2 regions of the Faecalibacterium duncaniae genome follow, and region 2 is predicted to be linked to the other one. Evidence: predicted binding sites of a transcription regulator. Region 2 holds the regulator's gene; the other holds the start of a gene.

Region 1 (10,852 bases), 1.5 Mb from region 2:
GCCGCGCCGCTGGTGCGGGCATCGTAGCGGGCCAGCGCCAACGCACTGGTCACAAGGTTCACAGCCATGAACACAGCCAGCAGAGCGGTCATCCAGGGGCGGATCCTGCGCTTGACCGCCTTCATCCCCTTTGCCACCAGTGGGTAGCCATAGCGGATCCAGGTCACGGCCGCAATGCCCCAGAAGAAGCAGTACAGCAGGTTGATGCGCCCGCCCAGATTGAACTTGAAGCCGCTGTAATCCCAGAACACGGTGCCAAACAGCAGCTCTGTCACGGCGCTGCACACATACTCATACGCACCGCCCAGGATCACACCGAACCAGAAGATGCGGCTCTCGCTCTTCTGTTCGCCGCCCCGCAGCAGGATGGCGGCCAGCACCAGCGCCAGCCCCCATACCACGCTGAACGGGCCCCAGACCAGGCTGGAACGGCTCATCCAGACTCCGGCGGTGATGCGGCAGAAGATGGTCTCCACCACATCTCCGAGGAAAGCCCCGATGACAAAGAGCCAGAGCAGGTCGGCAAGGGAGAGCTGCTTTTCGGCACTGGTGGTAGGCTCCGGACGAGCCGCAGCAGGGTACGCCCGCTGGATCCGCTTTTCCACGCTGGCGGTAATTTTCTGCCGCAGCCTCTCCGAGCCCCTGCCCAGCTCCCGATTCAGCTGCTCGAGCCGTGGGTGGCGGTTCGCATACCGGCTGACCACCACCATGGCAGAGATCTGGTCAAGGACGGCCAGCGCCATGCCGACCCACACCACAGCGTGGAACAGCAGCGGCGGCAGGTGGGCGCAGAGCCGGAACAGCAGGTCGTTGCCCCAGCGGACTGCCGCCATGCCCAGCAGACCCCACAGCAGGGAGTATTGCAGGCAGACATAGCCGTCCAGATTGAACTTTTTATCGGAGTAGTCCCACCAGCGGCGGTGGTGGATCCGTTCCAGCAGTTTGGCGGTCAGCCACTCCACCACCGTGGCATAGATCATGCTGCCGAAGAACAGTGCCGCCAGGCTGGTGCGCTGGTCGTTCAGGCCGATGGTGATGAGCACCCCTGCCGTGCCGTACACAAAGCAGAAGGGGCCGGAGGCCACGCCGCGGTTGGTGAACCGGCGGCCCTTTGCGGTTGCAACAACGGTCTCGCCTACCCAGCCCAAAAAGGAATATACCAGATAAATTACACAAAGAGTATAGAAATTCAGGTTCATAGCGCTCCTTTCCCGGAACAAAAAGGGGCCGGGAAGCGGCATTCCCGACCCTCTTTGTTCAGTTTACGAATTACAGCTGGCTCTTATACAGTGCCTCGATCTCCTCCACGCTGGTGTCGCGGGGGTTGCCGGGGCGGCAGGCATCTGCAAAAGCAGACTCGGCCAGGAAGTGGATGTCCTCTTCCTTCAGGATGCCCTGCAGGTTTGCGGGGATGCCCACATCCGCGCTCAGCTGCTTCACAGCGGCGATGGTGGCATCGGCGGCCTCGGCATCGTTCATCTCGTCAATGCCCTTCACGCCCATGGCCTTGCCGACCGCGCGGTAGCGCTCCCCGGCAACGGTCTTGTTGTACTCCAGACCCACCGGCAGCAGGATGGCGCAGGCCACGCCGTGGGGGGTATCATACAGAGCGGACAGGCCGTGTGCCATGGAGTGGACAATGCCCAGACCCACATTGGAGAAGCCCATACCGGCGATGTACTGGCCCAGAGCCATGCCCTCGCGGCCCTCCGGGGTGTTCTGCACGGCACCGCGCAGGTTCTCGCTGATGAGCTTGATGGCCTCCAGATGGAACATATCGGAGATGGTGCAGTGGCCCTTGGTGATATAGCCCTCGATGGCGTGGGTCAGAGCATCCATACCGGTAGCGGCGGTCAGGCCCTTGGGCATGGAGGACATCATATCGGGATCGACCACAGCGATCTCGGGGATATCGTTGGTGTCCACGCAGACGAACTTGCGCTTCTTCTCCACATCGGTGATGACGTAGTTGATGGTGACCTCAGCCGCAGTACCGGCGGTGGTGGGCACGGCAATGGTGAACACAGCGTGCTTCTTGGTGGGAGCCACACCTTCCAGAGAGCGCACATCCGCGAACTCGGGGTTGTTGATGATGATGCCGATGGCCTTTGCGGTATCCATGGAGGAGCCGCCGCCGATGGTCACGATGCAGTCTGCCTCAGCAGCCTTGAAGGCTGCCACGCCGTCCTGCACGTTGGCGATGGTGGGGTTGGGCTTGATCTCACTGTAAACAGCGTAGGCGAAGTTTGCAGCATCCAGCAGGTCGGTGACTTTCTTGGTCACGCCAAACTTGATCAGGTCGGGGTCAGAGCAGACAAAAGCCTTCTTGTAGCCGCGGGCAGTCAGCTCGGGAACGATGTTCTCAATGGCACCGTGGCCATGGTAGGAAATGGTGTTCAGAACAATGCGGTCAGCCATAATTATTTTCCTCCAAATCATTCTGCCCGCCTGCCAGCGGGCTCTCTCTGTTGTTAAGGATACCACATTGTTAAACAATATTCAATGTACTTTTCTTTTGATTTCTATGAATTTTTTACACTTTCCAGCAAAAGAAAACGCTGTACCACTCCCTCAGTCTCGCATTCGCTCGACAGCTCCCTCCAGGAGGGAGCCTTCACGCGGCGGCCAACGCAAAAGCCTCCCTCTGAGAGGGAGGTGGCATCGCATCAACGATGCCGGAAGGAGTGATACAGCGTTTTTATCGTTTCATTTACCACAGCCGGATGACCTTGATGACTCCCTCGGCCTTATCGCGGGCCAGCTCAAGGTGATGCTGCAGCGCATCGGCGGCGGTGTTCCAGTTGTCGCTCAGGGCGGCATTCAGAATTTCCAGATGCTCCTCACAGGTCTGATCCTGATTGATCATGCTCACCTTGCCGGTCATAATGCGGAAACGGGTGTTCAGGCCGGTGATGCGGTCATAGCCAGAGCGCAGATATTTGTTGGGCAGGCTGCTCATCAGCAGCTCATGGAAATCATCGTCGGATTTGCAGAAGTCGTCGATCCGCTCGGGGTGGTGCATCAGCTCAGTGTAGGCCTCCAGCTGCTCCCGGGGGATCAGGTTGCCGTAGGTGCGCAGGGCGTAAGGCTCCACCAGCAGGCGCATCTCGAACATGCTGTGCACGTCCTCTTCGGTAATGCCGGAGACCATCAGCCCCTTTTTGGGCAGGATGGTGATCAGCCCCTCCTGCTCCAGGCGGCCCAGCGCGTCACGCATGGGGGTGCGGCTGATGTTGCCCATCTCGGCGCAGAGCTTCTGCTCGTTCAGAAATTCGTTGGGGCGGTACTCACAGTTCAGAATCTTCGTTTTCAGGTACTGGTAAGCCTGCAGCTTCAGGCTGAGCTTTGACTGGGAATCCATCTCTTTCATTGTTCTATCTCCTAGTTCGCAAGCAGGACCGTTCAGGCAGCAATAAGTCGCCCGCCGGACAGCTTGTATCCCTTAAATAATCCAAGTAATCATTAATATTATTATCACATATCTGGACAATGTTTACAAGACTTTTTTGAAAACTTTGGGAGCTTTTCCGTTTTGAACAGATATCATGCATTATTTTGCTATAAATTGAACAGTTTTTTTGTGCTTGTCGCCAGTGTTTCGTTCTTGTTTTGCATCAAAGGATAAATTGTGGTACACTTGACTCAGAAAGGAAGGCTGATACCATGGCAGGTCGCGGGGGGTACAACACCAAAACCCGGCAATTGATCCTGGATTATCTCATCAACAACCGCCAGCACGCGGTCAGTGCATCCAACATTCTGGAACATCTGGAGGCAGAGGGGGCCAGCCCCAATCCCACCACGGTGTACCGGTATCTGGACAAACTGGCAGGCGAGCAGCGCATTATGAAATATGTGGCCGATAAGGGCGAAAAGGCCGTGTTCCAGTATGTGGACGAGGGCCGCCACTGCCGCGAGCACCTGCACCTGAAGTGCGTGCAGTGCGGGCGCATCTATCACCTGGACTGCCACTTTATGGATGAGGTGCGTGCCCATCTGATGGCGGAGCACGGCTTCACCCTGCAGTGCGAGGGCAGCGTTTTGTACGGATTGTGCCGCAGCTGCGCACAAAACAGCCCCCATCCGGGGCAGACCGCACAAAAATGCGAACACTGTGTTGACACGGACAAAGAGCCGTGATACAATGCAGGCAGGAAAAGCGTTGATCGGGAAAAGTAAGTGCTCAAGGTTCTTTTGCAGCGAGTGCGGGCCGGTGGAAGCCGCACAGAGAATGAGCCCCGAACGAACCCCCGTGAGCTTCCCCCTGAACCTGCTTCGGGCAGTTAGTAGGGGCCGACGGCAGCCGCTCGTTATCGCGGCAGTGCTTTCAACGGGGAGAGTACACAAAAGTGACTGGTGTGTTCGCGCACCGGTAATTTAGGTGGCACCACGGATACGGCAGCATTCGTCCTAGCAAATGGGATGAAGGCTGCCGTATTTTTTTTATTTGCAAAAACTTCTCAGTCACCGGGAAACTTGCCTCTCCTATCAGGAGAGGCGGAAATGCGAAGCATTGACGGAGAGGTTTAGAGAGAGAGAGGGGTAAGAAATATGTGTTGTGTTATGGGTTACACGGGGCACGACCTGAGTGCCGCCAAATTCAAGGAGTATCTGCTGCGCACCGTGATGCGCGGGCCGGACGACCAGCGTGTGGTGGAAGGGCCTTTTGGTCTGATGGGCTTTGGCCGCCTTGCCATCATGGGCCTGACCCCGGAGGGGATGCAGCCCTTCTACCGCGGTGCCGACTGTGTGGTCTGCAACGGTGAGCTCTACGGCTTCCGCTTTGAGAAGGAGATCCTGAAGCGCCGGGGCTACAAGTTTGCCTCCGACTGCGACTGCGAGATCCTGCTGCCGCTGTATTACGAGTACGGTCTGGATATGTTCCGCCACATGGACTCCGAGTTCGCGCTTATTCTGTATGATTCCCGCAAGGACCGGCTGATCGCAGCCCGTGACCCCATCGGCATCCGCCCGCTGTTCTACGGCTATTCCAAGTCCAGCCACCAGATCGCCTTTGCCTCCGAGATGCAGAACCTGATCGGCTGGTGCGACGACATCCGCCCCTTCCCCATCGGCAGCTACTACTGCGATGGCCGCTTTGTCCGCTATGAGGACATTGCCGACGTGCCCGCCCCCATGGAGGATGACATGGAGACCACCCTGCGGAACATCCGCGAAAAGCTGATCGCAGGCGTGGAAAAGCGTCTGGATGCCGATGCCCCTGTGGGCTTCCTGCTCTCGGGCGGTCTGGATTCCTCGCTGGTCTGCTCCATTGCAGCCAAGAAGCTGGGCAAGCCCATCCGCACCTTTGCCATCGGCATGGACACCGATGCCATCGACCTGAAATATGCCCGCCAAACCGCCGATTATCTGGGCAGCGAACACCATGAGATCATCATCAACCGGGACATGGTCATCCAGAGCCTGGAGGAGGTCATCCGACTGCTGGGCACCTGGGATATCACCACCATCCGCGCCAGCATGGGCATGTACCTGCTCTGCAAGGCCATCCACGAGCAGACCGATGTGCGCGTGCTGCTGACCGGCGAGATCTCCGATGAGCTGTTCGGTTACAAGTACACCGACTACGCCCCCACCGCCGATGCCTTCCAGCAGGAGAGCCAGAAGCGCATCCGGGAGCTGTACATGTACGATGTCCTCCGGGCCGACCGCTGCATCTCCGCCAACAGCATCGAGGCCCGCGTGCCCTTTGGCGATCTGGATTTTGTGCGCTACGTCATGGCCATTGACCCCGAAAAGAAGCTGAACAGCTACGGCAAGGGCAAGTACCTGCTGCGCAAGGCCTTTGAGGGCGACTGGCTGCCCCCGGAGATCCTCTGGCGCGAAAAGGCCGCCTTCTCCGATGCCGTGGGCCACAGCATGGTGGACGACATCAAGGAGTACGCCGAGAGCCTGTACACCGATGAGGAGTTCCAGCTCCGCCGGGCAAACTACTCGGCCCACTGTATGCCCTTTACCAAGGAGAGCCTGTTCTACCGTGAAATCTTCGAGAAATACTACCACGACCAGAGCCGCACCATCGTGGGCTTCTGGATGCCGAACAAGGCATGGCCCGGCTGCAACGTCAACGATCCTTCTGCCCGTGTGCTGGCAAACTACGGCGCTTCCGGCGTGTAATCCTTTTTCCAGACAGCAAAAGACGGTGTGTCCGCTCCGGGCACACCGCCTTTTTGTTTACTCCAGATTCAGTTTATTTTTCATCAGCCACCGGGTCAGGAAGAAGTATGCCGCCGCAATGGCTGCAGTCACGGCAAAGCAGAACAGATAGCCAACGTCTGTTCCAAGTGCCGCCGTCAGCCAGCGCATCGGGGTCGCTCCATAGCTCACACCGGTCACGTTCACACCCACGACCCGGTACGTGACATCCACGATCATACTCACATCATTCGTGCCCAGCAGCTTATCGAGCTGGGTCTCCACGATGTTCAGGCCGATAAACGCGAGGATCCCGGCCACCATCACATGCTTGGGGAATTGATGGGCGATCATACAGGCAGCGTAAACGCAGAGGATGAGGCTTGCCAGCCGGGCCAGATTGATGAGGATGGTCCAGAACGTCACCAGCCAGAACTTCGCGCCCAGTTCTCCATACAGCATCCCCCACAGCTGCTTCCAGCTGTTCCAGTCCACCATGCCGAAGGTCTCCGAGTCAATCACACCGATGCTGACCATCACCGTGATGCAGACGATGCCCACAAGGCCGCTGCACAGCACCCAGACCATGCTGGTGAGGAGCTTGGAGAGGATGAGCTGGTTCTCATTGACCGGCAGCGTGTGCATCAGGTAGCCTTCCCGGCCCAGCAGGTTCTGATAAAAGCGCTGGATGGTGTTCACGAAGCAGAGCACCGCGATGGCAAGGATGACCGAGACATACACGATCATCAGAATCACTTCGAGATTCTGGAAGCTTGTGCTGTGAGCCAGCGCGTGTTCCTGCCGGAAGGTCACGCCCAGCACCACGCTCAACAGCGCCAGCGCCAGATACAGCCCGAAGTACAGGCTTTTGGTGGCCTTGAACTCATATTTCAACAATTGCCTCAGCATTTGAATACCTCCCGGAAATATGCATCGACGCTCTTGCCCTCGGTCTCGCGGATATCATCCACAGCGCGGTGAGCAAAGATTTTGCCGTCCTTCAGGAACACGGCCTCGTCCAGCACCGGCTCAATGTCCTCGATGAGGTGGGTAGAAATGACAACGGTCGCGTCCTTGCTGTAGTTGGAAATGATGGTGTTCAGGATGTAGTCCCGGGCCGCAGGGTCCACGCCGCCGATGGGCTCATCCAGCAGGTAGAGACGGGCGTGGCGGCTCATGGCCAGCACCAGCTGAACCTTCTCCTTGTTGCCCTTGGAAAGGGTCTTGAGCCGGGCATTGGGGGCGATGTTCAGCCGGGCCAGCATCTCATTGGCCTTGTCGGCGTCAAAGCCGATGTAAGCCTTGGCCTGACTGGGCGTGCCGTAAAAATCCCGGAACATCTCCACCAGCTCCTCCACCCGCATCCAGTCGGGCAGCCAGTCGGCGTCCGGCAGGTAGGAGACCAGCTCCTTGGTCTCCGGGCCGGGGGCCATGCCCGCGATCCGGATGCGGCCTTCCGTGGGCTGCAGCAGACCATTGGCCAGCTTGAGCAGGGTGGTCTTGCCGCTGCCGTTGGGGCCCAGCAGCCCTACGATGCGGCCAAAATCCAGCTCCAGATCGATGCCGTCCAGCGCGGTCTTTTCCTTTCCGTATACTTTTGTCAATTTTTCACAGGTCAGCACCTTACTCATGGGGTTCTACCTCCTCTGTATCCCAGTGCTCCAACAGGGCTGCCGCCTTTTCCGGCGTGTAGCCGATGCTGCGCATCTTCTCCAGAAAATCTGCCGCGATGTCATGGGCGGCGGCAGCCCGCAGTTGTTCGATCAAATTCGTATCCTCCGTGACGTAGCGTCCGCTTGTGCGCTCGGTGCGCACAAGGCCCTCACTTTCCAGCTGGGCCAGAGCCCTCTGCATCGTGTTGGGGTTGACCCCGGCAGCTGCGGCCAGATCCCGCACCGAATCCAGATGGCCCCCCGGCGGGTAGGTGCCCGCCAGAATTCTGGCTTTGAGCCGTTCCACCAGCTGGGCATAGATCGGGCGGCTGGCATCAAACTGTTCACTCATTCTGCTTTGCCCTCCTTATGTGTTGCTGTATTAAGTAGCTAATACAATAATACATATTTTTGCATTTCTGTCAAGAGGAAACCCAAAAATTTTTTCGGACAGCAAAAAGGGACCCCGCAGCCAACCGGCTGTGGGGTCCCTCTGATTTATGGATTACTGCTGCTCCTGCGCGGCGCGCTTGGCTTCCAGCGCCAGAATGGCATCGCGGCGGCTCAGGTTGATGCGGCCCTGCTGGTCGATGTCCGTGACCTTGACCACGATGGCATCGCCCACGGCGACCACATCCTCCACGCGCTCCACACGCTTGGTGTCCAGCTTGGAGATGTGCACCAGACCTTCCTTGCCCGGTGCGATCTCCACAAAGGCACCAAAGTTCATCAGGCGGGTGACCTTGCCCTTGTAGATGGCACCGATCTCGGGATCCTCCACAATGGTCTTGATGGTGAAGATGGCGCGCTTTGCGTCCTCCTGATCCACGGCGGAGACGAACACATGGCCGTCCTCCTGCACATCGATCTTGCAGTTGCAGGTGGCACAGATGTCCTGGATGACCTTGCCGCCCTTACCGATCACGTCCTTGATCTTGTCGGTGGGGATCATCATGCTGAACATCTTGGGAGCCCAGCGGCTCAGCTCCTCACGGGGCTGTGCGATCACGGGCTTGATGATCTCGTCCAGGATGTACAGGCGGCCCTTGCGGCACTTCTCAAAGGCCTCGGCAATGATATCGTAAGTCAGGCCGTCGATCTTGATGTCCATCTGGATGGCAGTGATGCCCTTGCGGGTGCCGCCCACCTTGAAGTCCATATCGCCGTGGAAGTCCTCCACGCCCTGAATGTCCAGCATGGTCATCCAGCGGTCGCCCTCGGTAATCAGGCCGCAGGAGATGCCGGCAACAGGTGCCTTGATGGGCACACCGGCATCCATCAGAGCCAGCGTGGAACCGCAGATGGAAGCCTGAGAGGTGGAGCCGTTGGAGCTCAGAACCTCAGAGACACAGCGGATGGTGTAGGGGAATTCCTCCAGAGAGGGCAGCACGGGAACCAGAGCGCGCTCTGCCAGTGCGCCGTGGCCGATCTCGCGGCGGCCGGGGCTGCGGGGTGCGCGGGCTTCGCCGACAGAATACGGCGGGAAGTTATAGTGATGGATGTAACGCTTGGTCTGCTCGTCGGTCAGATCGTCCATCAGCTGGTTGTCCTTGGTGCCGCCCAGGGTGCAGGTGGTCAGCACCTGGGTCTGGCCGCGGGTGAACATACCGGAGCCGTGGACCCGGGGCAGGATGCCCACTTCGGCAGCCAGCGGGCGGATCTCGTTGATGCCGCGGCCATCCACGCGCTTGCCCTCATCCAGCAGCCAGCGGCGGACAACGTACTTCTGCATCTTGTAGCTGACAAGGTCGAGATCTGCATCAGACAGGTCGGGGTACTCCTCAGCAATCTTGTCCATGATGGGCAGCAGAGCTGCATCCCGCACATTCTTGTCATCGGTATCCATGGCGGCCTTGAAGTCGTCCAGATACTTGTTCTGGATGGCGTGGAACACGTCCATATCCAGACCCACCACCTGGAAGTCGATCTTCGGCTTGCCGCGCTCAGCAACGATGCCGTTGATAAAGGTGATGATCTTCTTGATCTCAACGTGGGCGGCCTTGATGGCATTGAGCATGGTGTCCTCGTCCACCTCGTTGGCACCGGCCTCGATCATCACGATCTTGTCCATGGTGGCGGCAACGGTCAGGGCCAGGTCGCTCACCTTGCGCTGCTCCTGGGTGGGGTTCAGGACGATCTCGCCGTCCACCAGGCCCACCTGAACACCGCCGATGGGGCCGTTCCAGGGGATTTCAGACACAGCGGTGACCAGAGACGCACCGATCATGCCAGCGATTTCAGGGCTGCAATCGGGGTCCAGGCTCATCACGGTCATGGTGATGCAGACATCATTGCGCATCTCCTTGGGGAACAGCGGGCGCATGGGGCGGTCCACCACGCGGCTGGTCAGGATGGCGCGCTCACCGGGGCGGCCTTCACGGCGCATAAAGCTGCCGGGGATGCGGCCTGCGGCGTAGAGCTTTTCCTCATACTCCACGTTCAGGGGGAAGAAATCCACACCTTCGCGGGGCTTGGGGCTCATCACAACGTTGCACAGCACGCAGGTCTCGCCGTAGCGGATCAGGGCGCTTGCGTTGGACAGGCCGCACATCTTGCCCATCTCGACCTTGAACGGACGGCCAGCCAGCGTGGTCTCGTAGACCTTGAAGTTTTCAAAGGTCTCTTTGCGGGAACCAAATTCAATTGCCATTTGGTTTTGCCTCCTTTGTCCTTTTGCGGTTTATCTTCTTATCTTCCAAAAGGCAGCGGCCAGCGCATCATAGCAATAAAGCCAACGCCCGTGCCTTTTACAGCACAGGCGCTCGATTTACTGCTGCAACGCGCAGCAGCGGCCTGTTGTTCCTCAAAAAAGAGCAAAGGGCAGGCACCACAATGCGGTACCTGCCCTCTGTTTTCTATTACTTACGCAGACCCAGGGTTGCGATCAGAGCACGGTAACGCTCGATGTCCTTCTTCTGGAGGTAGGCCAGCAGATTGCGGCGGCGGCCAACCATCTTCATCAGACCACGGCGGCTGTGGTGATCGTTAGGGTTCTTCTTCAGGTGCTCGTTCAGCTCGTTGATGTGAGCGGTCAGCAGAGCGAC
Region 2 (10,852 bases):
GAGGAGTTCTGGATCGAATACGATGCCCGGCAGGAACGGGACTTGGATGATGCGGAAAGCGACCGCCTGCGCCTTGATCTGGACGAGGGCACCGGCCCTGACCTCGATGAGGAAAATGAAGACAGCAGCGCGGCCTCCCACACGGAAGTGTGAGCCATACAAAAAACATATCACAGCAATACAAAAGATACCTTTTACAGGGGGCACCTGTCCGGGTATACTGAATGTGCACCCGGACGATGGGTGCTCGAAGAAAAAAGTGTAAAAGCGAACCGCCATGGCATCTGTCACCATGGCGGTTCGCTTTTTTGCTGTGTCGTGTATTACTTGCGGGCGATCATCTCGGTGTAGGCCAGCACCAGGGGGCCTACGCCCTTGGCATCGTTGCAGACCACAGGCTCACTGAAGTAGTAGGCCAGGGAGCCGTCGCGGTGGTCCTTGCCGCCCAGACCTGCCACCAGGCAGATGCCATCCAGCTGCAGGCTGCCGTCCGGGTTCTTGGAGAGGTACCTGTCACAGGTGCCGTAGAAGGCTTTCTCAGCCCAGGCAGCCATCCGCTTGGGCAGGTAGCCCAGGCGCACGCCCTTGAGCACCGCATAGGCGAACAGGGCAGTGCCGCTGGTCTCAAGGTAGTTGCCCTCCACGCCGGGGTGATCCATCACCTGCCAGAACATGCCGGTCTCCTCGTCCTGGAACTTGTGCACATCCTCAATGGTCTGGCGGAGCTGTGCCATGATGCCGCGGTACTCGTTGTACAGCTGCTCGTCCATCCGCTCCAGCACATCCACCATGGCCACCATGAACCAGCCCATGGCCCGCAGCCAGAAGTTGGGGCTGCAGCCGGTCACGGGGTCAGCCCAGTACATCTGGCGGCTCTCGTCGTAGCCGTGGTAGTACAGGCCGGTCTTTTCGTCCCGCATGTGTTTTTTGATGTTCATAAACTGCTTGTAGCTGTCAATACAGCCCTGCATCTTGTTGTAGCGGGTCTCGTACTCCATGTAGAAGGGCTGGGCCATGTAGGTGCCGTCCAGCCAGACCTGCCAGGGGTAGATATCCTTGTGCCAGAAGTTGCCCTCCTTGGTGCGGGGCTGGGTGAGCAGCTGGCTGCGGATGGTGTCAATGGCCCGGCGGTACTTCTCATCTCCGAAGATGTCGTACAGGGTGAACAGGTTCTTGCCCTGGTTCACGTTGTCCAGGTTATACTCCTTGGGGTCATAGGTCTTGATGGAGCCATCCTCCTGCACAAAGAAGTCGATGAAGTCCTTGGAGAAGCTCAGGTACTTCTCGTCCCCGGTGGTTTTGTAAAGGCTCAGGCAGGCCGTGATCATGCAGCCGTCGATGTAGTTCCACTTGTTGGGCTTGCCGCTGCGCACCTTTTCAATGTTCCACATGGGGGCTTCGGCGCTGGAATTGGCGATCAGGTAGTCCACATAGTCGCCCAGCAGGGTGAGAATTTCTTCATGGGTCATGGGTCAGTCCTCCTCGAAATGGCCGACATTGGCAAAGCGCAGGCGCTCGCCCTCGTAGCCGGTGATCTTGACGTTGTGCAGGTCAATCTCCTTGACGTTCTCCGCGTAGATGGCCAGCTTTTTCACGTTGGGGCGGTTGTCCGCCATGGCGGCCTGACCGGCTTCGGCGTTGGGGTCAAAGGTGATGGTGACATTCTTCATGGAGATGCGCTCGATGGGCTGCTCCGGCAGGCCGTCGAAGTAGCAGCCCGCGAACTGTGCGTCGGTAGCCACGATATCCTCCATGGTCAGGCTGCCCAGCTTGGGGGTGTACTCATCCACCGGCATAGCATCGCGGCACTGGACATAGGGGCTGTGGCCGTCCGGGTCACAGAAATAGAACATATTGATGACAAAGGGAGTCTTGACGCCCCGCATCTCCACATTGCGGAACACCAGCCCGTCGATGACGGCGGTGTTGCCGCGGCCGCGCCGGGTCTTGACCCGCAGGCCGCGGTCGGTGTGGTCCATCAGGCACTGGGTCACCACCATATCCTTCACGCCGCCGCTCATCTCGCTGCCGATGACGATGCCGCCATGGCCCTTGTCCAGCAGGCAGTTCCGGATCACAGTGTGCTCACAGCTCTTTTTCAGCTTCATGCCCAGGAACACCTTGCTGGCTTTCATGGCAATGCAGTCGTCACCCACATGGATGTTCGCACCGATGATGCGGATGTACTCGCAGCTCTCGGGGTCGATGCCGTCGGTGTTGGGGGCGTTGTAGGGGTTGTTGATGTTGAAGTTCAGCAGATCCAGATGCTTGACAAAGATGGGGTGGATGGTCCAGGAGTAGCTGTTCTGCACCGTGATGCCGTGCAGGCAGACATTCTCACTGTCCACCGCGGCCACCGCGCGGGGCCGCCATGCGATCCGCTTGACCTTCTGGTTGATCCACCAGTCGCCGTTCTGGGCATCGCAGTCCAGCGTGCCCTCGCCGGTCACCACCACGTCGTGCACCTGAGTGATGTTCAGCAGACCGGCAAAGCTGTCCAGCGGGTTGCCCTCCCAGCCGGTCAGGTAGTATTCATCCACCTCGTTCTCACTGGGGATGACACCGGGCAGGATGGGGTAGTGGGTGCGGTCATTGTCGCCCAGCAGCACAGCACCCTTTTCCAGGTAGAGGGTGGTGCAGCTCTTCATAAACAGGCTGGAGGTGCGGTAGCGCCCGGCGGGCACATACACCGTGCCGCCTTTGGGGCAGGTGGAAAGGGCAGCCTGCAGCTTGCCGGTGTTGTCGGTGGTGCCGTCGGCCACCAGGCCGTAGCGGGATGCGTCCACAAAGAAGGTCTCAGCCTCAGTGGTGAAATCGAGGGTCAGGGTCTCGCCCTCAGCCTGCACGGCAACCGTGTAGGGGGTGCCGGGCAGCAGGCTGAACAGGGAGAACACGTTGGTCTCGCAGGCAGTGTAAACGGTCTCGCCGTTCAGCTGAATGGTGAAGGGATGCGCCGGACGATAGCACAGGCCGTTTTCCAGCTCGAACACGGCACTGCGGGTCATGGAACGGATCAGGGAAAGCTTCATAAACAGGATGCCTCCTTGGATGTTGAAAGATTTATGGGTTGCCCACAGGTGACGGGCATGTTTTACACTTGACCATGTAAAGTGTGTTTGAGTAGGGGGTTGCCCACAGGTGGCAGGCATGGTACACTGAGAAAAAGAAACTGTTGAATGGGGTGTGCGGATGAAAGCGGAACGGGAAAAATGGAGCGGCCGGGTAACGGCAAAGGCGCTGCGGTTCCAGACCGGCCAGTATGAGCTGGCCGAGGAGGAGGAGATCTGCCGGATCATTCTGGTGTCCGGCGGCAGCTTTACGCTGGTGCGGGGCGGCGAGAGCCTGCTGGTGAACCCGGGCTGTGTGCTGCTGCTGGGCCCCGGCGGAGGCCTGCTGCAGCAGGCGGGCCACATTGCCCCCGAGCTCCTCGGCTGCCGGTTCCCGGCGGGCGTTCTCCCGGTGCTCAAAAACCTGATGCAGCGGGATTTCATGCCGCTGTTCGAGCCGGGAGCACAAACGGCCCTGTACGGCCCGGTGCAGTGGTCAGGCCGCCTGCGCACCCTGTTGGGCATGATGCAGAGCGCCGAGAGCGAGCCGGAAAGCCCCGGCATGATCTATCTTACCCTCATCCTGCACTATGTGGAGCAGGAGTGCCGCAGTGAAAAACAGGATATCCGCCCCCGCAACGAGACGGTGGAACAGATCTGCGCTTACCTTGCAGCCAACTACCAGCAGAAATTTTCCCTGACAGATGTGGCTGCGCGGTTCTACCTGTCACCCTATTACCTGAGCCGACTGTTCCGGCGGGTCACGGGCCAGTCCATTGTGGATTACATCAATGGCCGCCGCATCGAGGCTGCCCAGCGTCTGCTGGAGAGCACCGACCTGAACATCAGCGCGGTGGCCGAGCAGACCGGCTTTGCCTCCGCCGCCCATTTCCGCCGCGTGTTCCGCGAGACGATGGGAACGGGGCCGCTGCAATACCGCAAGAGCCACCGCGGATAAGAACAACGCCCCCTGTGCTGTGCACAGGGGGCGTTGCTTATTCATCGAAAGTCAATGGTTCTGTCCGCAGAGGGGGTGCTTAGCCCTTGACAGCACCGGCGGAGATACCTTCGACGAACTGATCCTGTGCACAGAAGAAAACGATCAGCTGCGGCAGGATGGAGATCAGGGACAGGGCCAGGATACGGTTCCAGGCAAAGCCGGTATCACCGTCCATGGACAGCTTGACGAACAGGGACATGGGGTACTTTGCAGGGGTCTGCACGTAAAGCAGGGGGCCCATGAAGTCGTTGCAGCTCCACATGAACTGGAACAGTGCGCAGGACACCAGAGCGGGCATCAGCATGGGGACAATGACCTTGTACAGGGTCTGGAAGGAGTTGCAGCCATCAATGGCGGCAGCCTCGTCCAGATCGCGCGGGACATTGCGCATGAACTGCACCAGCTGGTAAACAAAGTAGGTCTCAGTTGCAAATGCAGTGTGGACCCAGATGGCCAGATAGAACGGGCTGTTGACCCAGCCGAACTTGGTGTATAGCAGGAACTGAGGAACGTTCAGAACGACCTGAGGCAGGAACAGGGTGGCCAGCATGATGCTGAACAGGATCTTCCGGCCCGGGAAGTCGAAACGGCCAAAGCCGTAGGCTGCAATGCAGGAGGAGACCACCGTGCAGATGACCTTGGGCAGAACATAAGAATAAGTGTTCAGCATGGCCTGCAGGATGTTGATGGAACCGCCGAAGTTGTTCAGCGCGTTCTTGTAGCCCTCCAGGGTGGGGTTCTTGATCCACAGGCCGATGCCTGCAAAGATCTCGCTGTTGTCCTTAAAGGTAGCGCTGACCATCCACAGCAGGGGATAGATCATGATCAGGCCCACCAGGATCAGGACAAGATACTTAAAAAACGTCGCAATGGCGTTGGATGCTTTCATTCCCATACTGTCACACCTTACCTTTCATCCGAGTAGTAGACCCACTTCTTCTGGCTGGTGAAGGCGATGATCGTGAGGATGCAGACGATCACGAACATGATCCAGGCCAGAGCGGAAGCCATGCCCATCTGGTTGGACTTGAAGGCGTAGTTGTAAACCAGAATGGAGATCAGGGTGGTGGAGTTGCGCGGGCCGCCGTTGGTGATGATGAAGGGGCCGTTGAACTCCTGGAAAGCCTGGCAGATCTGAGTGACCAGGTTGTAGAAGATGATGGGGGTGATCATGGGAACAGTGATGGAGAAGAACTGCTTCCACTTACCGGCACCATCGATGGTGGCAGCCTCGTACAGGTCTGCAGGCACGCCCTTCAGGGCGGCCAGGAACAGCACCATGGCGGAGCCGAACTGCCAGATGCGCAGGAAGCAGATGATCCACAGCGCATAGTTGGGGTCGCTCAGCCAGGAGGGGCCCTGTGCGTGGCCGAAGGTGATGGCGCGGATGATGGTGTTGACCAGACCATCATCACGGAAAACAGCCTTCCACAGCACGGCGATGGCAACGGAGCCACCCAGAATGGACGGGATGTAGTAAACGGTACGGAACAGGTTCACGCAGGCGATCTTGAAGTTCAGGATGTATGCGATGAACAGAGCAAAGATCAGCTTCAGGGGCACGGTGATGAAGGCGTACTTGAAGGTGGTGACCAGAGCCTTGGTGACCTTGGCATCAGAGAAGGCGGTGACGTAGTTCATCACGCCGTACTGGTGGATGCCATTGAAGAAGTTCATGTCGGTGAAACTGTAATACAGCGACTGACCGAAGGGGATGGCCTTGAACACGATAAAGCCGATGATCCAGGGGATCAGGTAGATCAGACCCTGCCACTTATCCAGGAACTTCTGTGCGGGGGTACGCCCGAGAGAGGGCGCTTTGCTTTCTTTCATCCGGGGATCCTCCTTTGGTGAAAATCAGTGCAACAAACCTTATGTCACACTTTGGCAACAGATTTGTCAGAAAATTGTAACCTGTGCCTGAGAAAAAAGGGGCATCGGGCCTACGGGTGGACGATGCCCCTGATATGTAATTTGACTCAGGTCAGCAAAGAAGATCAGACAGTGTAGCCAACAGCAGACATGCCGTCCAGCAGAACGTCAACAACATCTGCGCCGCTCTTGTTGTCGTAGTCAACGGTATCGAACACTTCCTGATAGGTGCCGGTGCCGGTAGCCTTCAAATCGGAAGACTCGAACAGGGGATCCAGCTGGCAGGAAACAAAGCTCATGACCTTGCCGTTTGCCTCAGCGACCAGCTCGTTGATCTTACCGGCAGCCTGAGCGGTAGCCAGACCAGCCTTGGAAGCGGGGATGCCGCACTCGGAACCCATGATGGCAGCGCCGTCGCCGTTCCACAGGTACTCGATCAGGGTAGCAGCCTCAGCGGGGTTCTTGCAGGTCTTGGTGATGGCCATGCCCATGGAGACCTTGGAGAAGCCGCCGTTGTAATCGCCGAACTTGATCTCCTCACCAACGGTGAAGCCGGGCTTGTTCTCCTCGTCCAGAGCGTCCTGGTACTTGGAAGCAGCGGAATCCCACTCGAAGATGCCGGCGATCTTGCCGGTGATCCACTCGTTGGACTGGTGGGTAGCACCGTCGCCGTTTGCACCGTAGTAGGTGGGCAGCGGCATGATGACGTGGCCGTCGACCAGGCTCTTGATGAAGTCGATGCCCTCGGCGATCTCGTCAGCGGTGTAGTTCAGGGTAGAGGTGGTGGGATCTGCCCAGTCCTTGCCGTACTTGGACTCGAGGTAGAACACCATCAGGATCATACGGTCGTATGCGCCCAGGTGCAGGGGATAGTAATCATCGCCCAACTTCTCCTGGAAAGCCTTGCCTGCTGCAAACAGGTCATCCTCAGTGGCGGGAACCTCGGTGATGCCAGCCTTGTTAAAGGTGGTCATGTTCCAGTAGAAGATACGGCCGGTCATGGAGATGGGCACGCACTGCTGTGCATTTGCAACGTTGCAGGCACCCAGCTTTGCGTCGTCCCACTGGGACATATCCAGGTAATCGGTGACGCTGTTCAGATCCAGGAAGGTCTGGCCGTTGCCGGAGTAGTTGTACAGCCAGTTCCAGTTGATCTGGCAGACATCCTCAGCCACGCCGCCTGCAAACTTGGTGGACATGGTGTCCTCCCAGCCGGACCATGCAGCGAAGGTGGGGTTGACGGTGATGGTGGTGTGCTCAGCAGAGAAAGCCTTCAGGGCCTCCTGATAAGCGTTGTGGCGGGACTCGCCGCCCCACCAGCTCATGGTCAGGGTAACGGGATCGCTGCTCAGGCCAGCCACAGAAGCAGCCTCGGCTGCGGAAGAAGCGGTGCTGGAAGCAGCGCCGCCATTGCCGCCGCAGGCAGCCAGCAGACCAGCTGCACCAACAGCACCGGTGACCTTCAGGAAATCACGACGGGAAATTGCCTTGCTCATTGTTGTTCTCCTCCTAATAAATCAAAAAACATCGAGCGGGCCTTTCTGCACAAGGCTCGTTGTATACAAATATGATAACAAAAGGGATGGGAAAAAGAAAGATGTAAATTGAAGTGATACGGACAAAAAACGAACAAATATTGCTCTCGTGATTTGCAGCGATTTGACGGCATTGCCGAAATGAATAAACTTGGAGCGAAAAAATATGCAATCTGCATAATTGGATAGATTGCATAGAAACGGGCCGAGAGAGTGTAGCAGAACCTCTAAAATTGCAATAGTATTGTAACTTGTTGCGAAATTGACGGTATAATGTTGTATACAACGTGTGAAAAAAGTGACGATATCGCTATTTTATAAACTGATATATCAATTGCGCAAAAAACGTTCGCAGTGGGATACAACTGATATATCACTTCAAAAGAGGACGAGCAAAAAAGAGCGCTGCCCGGCTGGGCAGCGCTCTGAAAACTGTAAAAATCTTTTGGGAGATCTGGGATCTCACGCAGGAGAGGGCTCCTGTGCCTGCCGGAGATCGACACTTACTGTGCGTTCCGTTTGGCGTAAAACGCCCGCCGTGCCTTGAAATAGCACTGGGGGCACATGCTGACGTACTGCACATCGTTTTCCAGATCGATGGCGACCTGCTCGCCCTCAAAGACGAACTCCCCATTGACCCTGCGGCAGTTGCAGGTGGCCTTGCGCCCGCAGGTGCAGATGGTCTTCATCTCCTCAATGGTGTGGGCCAGCTCCAGCAGACGGGTGGAGCCGGGGAAGCCCTTGAGGGAGAAGTCTGACCGCAGGCCGTAGCAGATGACCGGGATGTTCAGGTCTACCGTGACCATGAACAGCTGCTCGGCCTGTGCCGGGGTAAAGAACTGGCTCTCGTCGCAGAGAACACAGGCCAGCGGCTGTTCCCCGGCAGAAGCGGCGCGCACGGCCTCGAACACATCCACCTCGGGCGGGATGAGCAGGTCGGCCCTGCGGCGCACGCCCAGGCGGCTGACCAGCTCGCCGCCGCCCTTGGTGTCCACCTGGGGCTTCAGGATCAGCACCCGCATCCCCTGCTCTTCGTAGTTGTGGGCCACCTGCATCAGCGCGGTGCTTTTGCCGCTGTTCATGGCACCGTATCGGAAGTATAGCTTCGCCATAGTTGCTCTCCTCATAAAAAGGCAACCCTCTCTGCTCGTTCGGGGGGAGAGGGCTGCCTGTTTTCTGTGATATGTTATGAATAGATGTTAGATCAGTCCTGATTGCGCAGGCGGTAACCCAGGCTCATCAGGCTGTCGCCCAGGTGGACGTTCTCCACCACCACTTCGGGGTAGGGCACCGACAGGTCATAGTGGGAGAAGTTCCAGAAGCCTTTGATGCCCAGCTCGACCAGCCGGCCGCTGAGCTCCTCCGCACCGCTGCGGGGCACACAGAACACAGCCACCTCAGGCTTATGCTCTGCGCAGAAGGCCTCCAGCTCGTCAACGTGTAAGATCTGGATGCCGTTGATCTCTTTGCCCACCTCGCTGGGGGAATTGTCAAAGGCGGCGATCAGCTTGTAGCCGTTGGTGTCGGTGGTGATGAAGCGGCTGACTGCCTTGCCCAACCGGCCGCAGCCGATGAGGATGGTGGGCAGCAGGTCACCGTTGCCGAACAGCAGATGCTCCAGGATGGAAAGCAGGTTCTCCACCGAGTAGCCGATGCCCTGGCGGCCGTTCACGTCGCCGATGCAGTTGAAATCCTGCCGCACCTGAGAGGCCGTGGTGCCCATCTGGGCGGCCAGCTCGCGGGAGGAGATGCTGGTGATGCCGTCGTTCTTCAGCGTCCGCAGGTAGCGGTAGTACTTGGGCAGGCGCTTGATCACCGGAAGGGAAGCTTTGCCGGGATTGTTCATGGAAATGGTTCTCCTTTCATCCAAAGGGAATGCCGGTCTCTTTGCACCCTGCAAGGTGCACCGGCGATTAAGACAGTTTCTGAACAATAATGATATATACTTGTCAATCTTATTCTTAGTATAAAGTATACTGCAATGAGACAGAATGTCAAATCCTCTGGGCCAATTTTTTTCAAAGTAAAGAAATCTTAGCCGCCGCATATTGCTTCGATCCCCGGGAACACTGAAAAAAACACCCTGAGGAGGAGCCAACATGCCGGAATATGAAAAGGAAACCACCGAACAGCAGCGGCTGGAGAAAGAGCAGCTGGAAGATCTGGGCACGGTGTGGCGCACCCGCGGCCCCCATGCCATCCACTGCCTGACCGTGATCGGCCAGATCGAGGGCCATGTGGAGGCCCCGCAGGGCCAGAAGACCACCAAGTATGAGCATGTGATCCCGCAGCTGGTGGCAGTGCAGGAGGACCCCGCTGTGGAGGGCCTGCTGGTGCTCATCAATACCGTGGGCGGGGACGTGGAGGCCGGGCTGGCGCTGGCAGAACTCATTGCCAGCATCTCGAAGCCCAGTGCCACGGTCGTGCTGGGCGGGGGCCACTCCATCGGCATCCCGCTGGCAGTCAGCGCCCGGCGCAGCTTTATCGTGCCCACGGCGACCATGACGGTGCACCCGGTCCGCCACTCCGGCATGATTTTGGGCGTGCCCCAGACCATGCGATGGTTCGAGCAGATGCAGGAGCGCATCACCGGCTTTGTGGCGGGCCACAGCGGCATTACGGCAGCGCGCTACTCGGAGCTGATGCTCCGCACCGGTGAGCTGGTGATGGACGTGGGCACCATGCTGGACGGCAAAAAGGCCGTAAAGGAGAAGCTCATCGATCAGCTGGGCGGCATCTCTGATGCACTGGAATGGCTGTACCGGGAGATCGAGCGGGCAGAGTGAGAGCACGGGTCTGCCCGGGGCGGTGTCAGGCTTACAGCTCGCCCTTCCGCAGATACTTCACCATCATGGGGGCTTCATAGACCAGCATGAGGATCCAGCCCACAACATAGCTGTACGGCAGGGCCTCGATATCCATCTTCATCAGCAGCACAAAGACGGCAGCGGCCGCCACACGGCCTGCCATGTTGAGCGTGCTGCTGTTCAGGGTGATCTTAAGGTCGCCCAGGCCGCGGAAGCCGCCCTGGATGCCATTGGTCAGCGAGGGCATCAGATAGAACAGGGAGACCAGCTTCAAAAAGCGCACTCCCAGATGCACCACGGCGGCATCGGTGACGAAGAGCCGGATGATGGGCTCGGCAAAGAAGAAGCAGACAGCGGTGATAAAAATGGCGTAGAGGAACTCCAACTTCAGGCCGCAGAAGAAGCTGGCGCGGACACGCTCTTTTTTACTTGCACCGCGGTTCTGGGCCATCAGGGTGGTGGTGGCATGGCCGATGTTCTGCTGGGGCACATAGGCAAAGTCATCGATGCGGCCTGCGGCGGCAAAGGCTGCCATGGCGCTGACACCCATGGTGTTCACGATGGCCTGAATGGCGATCTTGCCCAGCTGAA

Evidence for each region. The regulator Rex, encoded in region 2, represses fermentation and respiration genes when NADH is low (regulators of the CRP and FNR family bind a similar motif). The targets are predictions, from matches to a motif close to ATTGTTAANNNNTTAACAAT.
Region 1: fucO (lactaldehyde reductase) is a predicted target of Rex. The motif match lies at 2,485-2,504, and genes of this name have one in related genera.

What each region holds. Positions count from the first base shown of each region.
Region 1 covers NZ_CP048437.1:947,044-957,895, reverse strand. The annotation lists gene GXM22_RS04515 (putative ABC transporter permease) at 1-1,199, opposite strand, end outside; gene fucO (lactaldehyde reductase) at 1,270-2,418, opposite strand; gene GXM22_RS04505 (GntR family transcriptional regulator) at 2,711-3,370, opposite strand; gene GXM22_RS04500 (Fur family transcriptional regulator) at 3,664-4,140, shown strand; T-box leader at 4,154-4,416, shown strand; gene asnB (asparagine synthase B) at 4,564-6,138, shown strand; gene GXM22_RS04490 (hypothetical protein) at 6,196-7,065, opposite strand; gene GXM22_RS04485 (ABC transporter ATP-binding protein) at 7,059-7,787, opposite strand; gene GXM22_RS04480 (GntR family transcriptional regulator) at 7,780-8,160, opposite strand; gene GXM22_RS04475 (polyribonucleotide nucleotidyltransferase) at 8,314-10,458, opposite strand; gene rpsO (30S ribosomal protein S15) at 10,667-10,852, opposite strand, start outside.
Region 2 covers NZ_CP048437.1:2,485,082-2,495,933, reverse strand. The annotation lists gene GXM22_RS11990 (hypothetical protein) at 1-153, shown strand, start outside; gene GXM22_RS11985 (glycoside hydrolase family 88/105 protein) at 324-1,469, opposite strand; gene GXM22_RS11980 (glycoside hydrolase family 28 protein) at 1,473-3,029, opposite strand; gene GXM22_RS11975 (AraC family transcriptional regulator) at 3,190-4,005, shown strand; gene GXM22_RS11970 (carbohydrate ABC transporter permease) at 4,085-4,942, opposite strand; gene GXM22_RS11965 (carbohydrate ABC transporter permease) at 4,954-5,880, opposite strand; gene GXM22_RS11960 (ABC transporter substrate-binding protein) at 6,045-7,415, opposite strand; gene GXM22_RS11955 (thymidine kinase) at 7,958-8,566, opposite strand; gene GXM22_RS11950 (redox-sensing transcriptional repressor Rex) at 8,659-9,300, opposite strand; gene GXM22_RS11945 (ClpP family protease) at 9,554-10,240, shown strand; gene GXM22_RS11940 (MATE family efflux transporter) at 10,272-10,852, opposite strand, start outside.